DNA from 2 places in the Roseococcus microcysteis genome. Region 1 is predicted to be linked to the other one. Evidence: predicted binding sites of a transcription regulator. Region 1 holds the regulator's gene; the other holds the start of a gene.
The links. The regulator HrcA, encoded in region 1, represses chaperone genes, less so after heat shock. The targets are predictions, from matches to a motif close to GTTNGCACTCNCNNNNNGNGAGTGCNAAC.
Positions count from the first base shown of each region.

Region 2: groES (co-chaperone GroES) is a predicted target of HrcA. The motif match lies at 1,340-1,368, and genes of this name have one in related genera.

Region 1 is NZ_CP061718.1:3,425,843-3,429,249, forward strand. Features, by position in the region: gene rph (ribonuclease PH) at 1-39, opposite strand, end outside; gene ICW72_RS16500 (SRPBCC family protein) at 114-572, shown strand; gene hrcA (heat-inducible transcriptional repressor HrcA) at 619-1,689, shown strand; gene ICW72_RS16510 (nucleotide exchange factor GrpE) at 1,721-2,299, shown strand; gene ICW72_RS16515 (SMP-30/gluconolactonase/LRE family protein) at 2,290-3,207, opposite strand; gene ICW72_RS16520 (hydantoinase B/oxoprolinase family protein) at 3,279-3,407, shown strand, end outside.
Region 2 is NZ_CP061718.1:3,215,357-3,218,763, reverse strand. Features, by position in the region: gene acdA (3-sulfinopropanoyl-CoA desulfinase) at 1-799, shown strand, start outside; gene ICW72_RS15500 (usg protein) at 860-1,132, opposite strand; gene groES (co-chaperone GroES) at 1,447-1,761, shown strand; gene groL (chaperonin GroEL) at 1,806-3,407, shown strand, end outside.

The DNA.
Region 1 (3,407 bases):
GGGGCGGAGGGCATCGGGGGTGCGGCCGGATGGGCGCATGGTCATTATTCCTTGGCAAAGGCGAAGCGGCCGCACCATACGCGGGCGCGCGGCGAAGGCCAGGGGTTAAGCAGATGACGGAAGACAGCACCACGCATGAGGCCTGGATCGGCCTGCCGCCCATGGCGGCCTTCCGCCTCTTCACCGATGGCTTCGACCGCTGGTGGCCGCGGGAATACACCTGGGGCGGGGCCGCCTGCGTCGAGATCGGCATGGAGCCCGTGCTGGGCGGCGCCTGCCGCGAGATCGGGCCGCACGGCTTCCGCTGCGACTGGGGCCGCATCACGCTGTGGGAGCCGCCGCGGCGCCTGTGCTTCACCTGGCAGATCGCCCCCGACCGCGCCCCCCAGCCCGACCCCGCCTTCGCCTCGGAGGTGGAGGTGGTCTTCGAGGCCCAGGGTGCCCGCACCCGCGTGGTGCTGACCCATTCCGGCATGGCCCGGCACGGCGAGGGGTGGGAGGCGGTGCGGGAGGGCATGGGCTCGCCCCAGGGCTGGCCGCTGCTGCTGGGGCGCTATGTGGGGCTGGTGTGAGCCTGCTTGACCCGCCTCTCGGCAGGACCCACCTTACCTCATTGTGATGCACACGCCCTTCAAGCCGGGCCTCCTGCCCCTTGCCGCCGCCTCCGGCCTCGATCAACGGGCCACGGCGGTGCTGCGCGAGCTCGTCGAGGTGTATGTCGCGACCGGTGAACCGGTCGGCAGCCGCACCCTCTCGCGCCGCCTGCCGCTGAACCTCTCGCCCGCCTCCATCCGCAACGTCATGGCCGACCTGGAGGAGGCGGGGCTGCTCTACGCCCCCCACACTTCCGCCGGCCGCCTGCCGACTGAGCGGGGCTTGCGCCTCTTCGTGGACGGGCTGCTGGAATTCGGTGATCTGAGCGAGCAGGAGCGCGAGGCCATCGCCGCCCGCTGCGCCGCCCATGGCCGTTCCTTGCAGGAGACGCTGGCCGAGGCGGGGCAGATGCTGTCCGGCCTCGCGGGTGCGGCGGGCCTCGTGGTCGCGCCCAAGGGCGAGGCGCCGCTGCGCCATATCGAATTCGTGCCCTTGGGCCCCGGCCGCGCCTTGGTGGTGCTGGTGCAGGGCGATGGGCGCGTCGAGAACCGCGTCATCGAGGTGCCGCCCGGCCTGCCGCCCTCGGCGCTGATCGAGGCCGGCAACTATCTCAACGCGCAGCTCGCCGGCCGCACGCTGGAGGAGGCGCGGGAGAAGGTGGAGGGCGAGATCACCGCCAACCGCACCGCCCTCGATGCCCTGACGCAGCAGGTGATCGCGGCCGGGCTCGCCACCTGGGCGGGCGGTGGCAATGCCGCGCTGATCCTGCGCGGGCAGGCGAAGCTGCTGGAGAATCTGGAAACCCTGGCCCGCGTGCAGGAAATCCAGGCGCTGTTCGAGCGGCTGGAGGCGCAGGAGACCACGCTGCGCCTGCTGGAACTGGCCCAGCGCGGCGAGGGCGTGCAGATCTTCATCGGCGCGGAGAGCGGGCTGTTCAGCAGCGCCGGCCTGTCCGTGGTGGTGGCGCCCTTCCGCAACGGGCAGGAGAAGATCGTGGGTGCCATCGGCGTCATCGGCCCCTCGCGCATCAATTACGGACGGGTGATTCCGGTGGTGGACTACACGGCCCGCGTCATCGGCCGGCTCTTGGGTTGATCGGCCGGGCCCTGCCCATTACGTCACGCGCATGACCACCGAACACAACGCCAAGCCCGACGCCGCCCCCGAGCCCGAGACCGAAGCCGCCGCGCCCGAGGCGCCGCCCGCCCCCGAGCCCACGCCGGAGGAGCGCATCGCGGCCCTGGAAGCGGCGCTGGCCGAGATGAAGGACCGCTGGCTGCGCGCCGAGGCCGAGATCCAGAACGTCCGCAACCGCGCCCGCGACGATGTCGAGAAGGCGCGCAACTTCGCCGTGCAGAAATTCGCGGCCGATGTGGTGGAGGCGGCGGAGAACCTGCGCCGCGGCCTCGACGCCCTGCCCGCGGCCGCCGAGGACGAGCCCGAGATCATCACCAAGCTGCGCGGCGGCTTCGAGGGGGTGGAGCGCTTCCTGCTGCAGCGCATGGAAGCCAATGGTGTGGTGCGGAAACCCGCCCAGGGCGAGAAGTTCACCCCCGACCTGCACCAGGCGATGAGCGAGGCCCCGGCGCCGGAAGGCGTGGAGCCCGGCACCATCCTCCAGGCCTGGTCCTCGGCCTGGACGCTGAATGGCCGCCTGCTGAAGCCCGCCATGGTGGTGGTGGCGGGCCAACCCGCTCAGCAATAGGGCAGGCGCAGCCCCTTCTCCCGCCAGGGCATGGAAACCAGCTTCCCGGTGGTGGAAAGCGTGATGTAGGCCACGTCCAGCCCCGGCCCGCCGAAGCAGATATTGGTGGGCATGGGCTCGGGCATCTTCACCACGTCCAGGATCTCGCCGGCCGGTGAGACGGTGGTGATCTCGCCGGAGACGAGGGTGGCCACCACGATGTTGCCCTCGGCGGTGATGGCCAGGCTGTCCAGGCGCCGGAAGCCCGGGAACTGGCACAGCATGTTGCCGCCATGCGGGCTGGGCCAGGGGGATTTGCGCAGGCGCCCGGGTCCCAATATGTCGAAGGCCCAGAGACGGCCCGTCTCGGTCTCGGCCACATAGAGCGTCTCGCCCTCGGGGCTGATGCCGATGCCATTGGCCCCGCCCGGCACCGGATGCGCGGCCTCCACGATGCGTGAGCCATCCAGCGCCGCCCAGTAGACGCCGCCATGGTCGCGATCCCGCGCGCGGGACTTGCCGAGGTCGCTGAACCAGAACCCGCCCTTGCCGTCGAGTTGCAGGTCGTTCGGGCCCTTGAGCGACACGTCGCCGCAGCGGTCATACAGGGTGCGGACCGCGCCGGTCGCCATGTCCACCACCTCGATACGCCCCGTGGTGTAGTCGGCCGCCTGGCCGGTGGGGCGCAGCTGGCCCGGCGCGTCATGCCAGGTGAAGCCGCCATTGTTGCAGAGGATCAGCGTGCCATCCGGCCCCGCCGCCAGCCCGTTCGGCCCGCCGCCGGGGGTGGCGATGACGCTGGTGGTGCCGTCGGGCGCCACGCGCGTGACGGTGCCGCGCGCGATCTCGACCAGCGCGATGGAGCCATCCGGCAGGGCCACGGGCCCCTCGGGGAAGCGCAACCCCTCGGCCAGCGTCGTCAGTTCCATGGGCATCCTCCCTCTTTTTGTGGCTGGCAGGATGCGCCACGCTGGCGCCTGCGCCAAGTGAAGGACACCGCATGGACCCCGTGACGCTCGCCGTGCTGAACGCCCGCTTCACCGCGATCGTGGAGGAGATGGGCGAGGCGCTGCTGCGCACCGCCTACAGCCAGATCCTGAACTCCTCGCGGGATTTCTCCATCGCGGTG
Region 2 (3,407 bases), 210 kb from region 1:
CCGCTGGATCATCAACGGGGTGAAGCACTGGATCACCGGTGGTGGTGTGTCCAAGCTGCATTTGATCTTCGCGCGCGCCATCGAGGATGGCGTGGAGCAGGGGATCGGCGGCTTCCTCGTGGTCCGCAATGGCGAGAACGACCCGGCGAACCTGGTGGTCGCGCGGCGCATCCCCTCCATGGGCCTTTGCGGCATGCCGGAGGCGGAGCTGCATTTCCGCGACCTGGAAGTGCCCGATTCGATGGTGCTGCGCGCGCCGGGTGGATTCAAGCGCGGCTTCGGCAAGCTGATGGACGCCTATAACGGCCAGCGCGTGGGTGCCGCGACGGCCGCACTCGGTATCGCGGCCGGCGCCTATGACCATGCGCTGGCCTTCGCGCAGCGGCGCCAGCAATTCGGCCGGCCCATCGCGGAGTTCCAGGGCCTGGGCTGGATGCTGGCGGACATGTCCATCAAGCTGGAAGCGAGCCGCGCCCTGATCTGGCAGGCGGCGGCCAGCGCCGGCCCCAACGGCTTCCCCGACCGGCTGATGGCCGCCCGGGCCAAGGTGCTGGCCGCCGACAGCGCGGTGGAAGTGACCAACATGGCGCTGCAGGTCTGGGGCGCCGCCGGCTATTCCCGCGACAACCCGATGGAGCGCGCGGTGCGCGATGCGCGCATGTTCCCCATCGCGGGCGGCACGGCGCAGATCCTGCGCAACCAGGTGGCCGAGCAGATCCTGGGCCGCAAGCTGCCGCAGACGCGCGACGGGATGCTGAAGCTGGCCATGTCCGAGGGGGCGAAGCTGGCGGCCGAATAAGGCCGCCGCCTTACCATCTTACGATCTTACCATCTTACTGGCGCGGGAACCCGCCCGGCGTCAGTGGATGGTGAAGACCCCATTCGCGTAGCGCAGATGCGCGGGCTCGATCAAGGCCGCGCTGGCCACGCGGACGGAGTGCAGCGGGCCCTCGATCTCACGCCGCCAGAAATCGAGGAAACGGGTCAGTTCCGGGAATTCCGGCGCGCGGTCGGTCTTCTGCCAGATGAAGGTCTGCAGGACATGCGGGTGGTCGGGCATGTGGTAGAGGATCTCGGCGGTGGTGACCCGCCAGTCGGGGATCTTCACCATGGGAACCAACGCGTCGAGCATGCACAGGCCTCCATCTGGGTTCGGACGGATCCGCGAGGCCGGCGCTTTCACTCCCGGCCGGCCCTCTCATCGGGGCCGTCCATGACCGGAGCGTGACATGGCGCGCGCGGCGATTTCCAGAAAAATCTCGCGCACACAAGGCATTAGCACTATCACACCGAGAGTGCTGCCATCTCCCTTGACGCGGGCCATGGGGCCTTCTAGATCGTTGGCACTCCTCGCCGGAGACTGCTAACGCAGGGCCAAGGCCCCGGATGCAGCCTTCGAAGTGAGGAGGTTCCACATGCCTGAGACCATCAGGAGAGAGAACCGCCATGAAGTTCCGCCCCTTGCACGACCGCGTCCTCGTCCGCCGCATCACGGCCCAGGAGAAGACCGCGGGTGGCATCATCATCCCCGACACCGCCCAGGAGAAGCCGCAGGAAGGCGAAGTCCTGGCCGTGGGCGCCGGCACCATCAACGAGAAGGGCGAGGTCCGTCCGCTCGACGTGAAGGCCGGTGACCGCATCCTGTTCGGCAAGTGGTCGGGCACCGAGGTCAAGATCGACGGCGAGGAGCTGCTGATCATGAAGGAATCCGACGTGATGGGCATCGTCGAGAACGCGACGCCCGCGGCGAAGGCGGCCTGAGCCTCCCTTCCGCTACCCCAACCCAATTCCAATGAGGTAATCACATGGCTGCGAAAGACGTGAAGTTCGGCGCTTCGGCGCGCGACAAGATGCTCCGTGGCGTCGACATCCTGGCCGATGCGGTCAAGGTCACGCTGGGCCCGAAGGGCCGCAACGTGGTCCTCGACAAGTCCTTCGGCGCGCCCCGCATCACCAAGGACGGTGTGACGGTCGCCAAGGAAATCGAGCTGGCCGACAAGTTCGAGAACATGGGCGCCCAGATGGTGCGCGAAGTGGCCTCGAAGACCAACGACCTCGCGGGCGACGGCACCACCACCGCCACCGTGCTGGCGCAGGCGCTGATCCGTGAGGGTGCCAAGGCGGTCGCCGCCGGCATGAACCCGATGGACCTGAAGCGCGGCATGGACAAGGCCGTCCTGCAGGTCGTGGCCGAGCTGGAAGCCAAGACCAAGAAGATCACGACCTCGGCCGAAGTGGCGCAGGTCGGCACGCTCTCCGCCAATGGCGAGACCGAGATCGGCGAGATGATCGCCCAGGCGATGGAGAAGGTCGGCAACGAGGGTGTCATCACCGTCGAGGAAGCCAAGTCCATCCAGACCGAGCTCGACGTCGTCGAGGGCATGCAGTTCGACCGCGGCTATGTCTCCCCGTACTTCATCACGAATGCGGAGAAGATGATCGCCGAGCTGGACAACCCCTACATCCTCATCTTCGAGAAGAAGCTGTCGCAGCTGCAGCCGATGCTGCCCCTGCTCGAAGCCGTGGTGCAGAGCGGCCGTCCGCTCGTCATCATCGCCGAGGACGTGGAGGGCGAGGCCCTGGCGACCCTCGTGGTCAACAAGCTGCGTGGCGGCCTGAAGATCGCGGCCGTGAAGGCGCCTGGCTTCGGTGATCGCCGCAAGGCGATGCTGGAGGACATCGCGATCCTGACCGGCGGCCAGATGATCAGCGAGGACCTCGGCATCAAGCTCGAGACCGTCACGCTGAACATGCTGGGCAAGGCCAAGACCGTCCGCATCGAGAAGGAGAACACCACGATCGTGGATGGTGCCGGCTCGAAGGACGAGATCACGGGCCGCTGCGAGCAGATCAAGGCGCAGATCGAGGAGACCACCTCGGACTACGACCGCGAGAAGCTGCAGGAGCGCCTGGCGAAGCTGGCCGGCGGCGTGGCCGTCATCCGCGTCGGTGGCAGCACCGAGGTCGAGGTGAAGGAGCGCAAGGACCGCGTGGACGACGCGCTGCATGCGACGCGCGCCGCCGTGCAGGAAGGCATCGTGCCGGGTGGTGGCACCGCGCTGCTGCGCGCCAGCACCAACCTGCACTCGCTGAAGGGCCTGAACAACGACGAGCAGGTCGGCATCGAGATCGTCCGCAAGGCGATCCAGGTGCCCGCGAAGCAGATCGCGACCAATGCCGGCAAGGACGGCGCGGTCGTGGCCGGCGAGACGCTGCGCAACGACACCTGGGAGTTCGGCTACGACGCCCAGAAGGACGAGTACAAGAACCTGGTGGAAGCCGGCATCATCGACCCGACCAAGGTCGTGCGCACGGCGCTGCAGGATGCGGCCTCGGTCGCCTCGCTGCTGATCACCACGGAAGCCATGGTGGCCGAGCGTCCGGAGAAGAAGGCGGCCCCCGCGGGC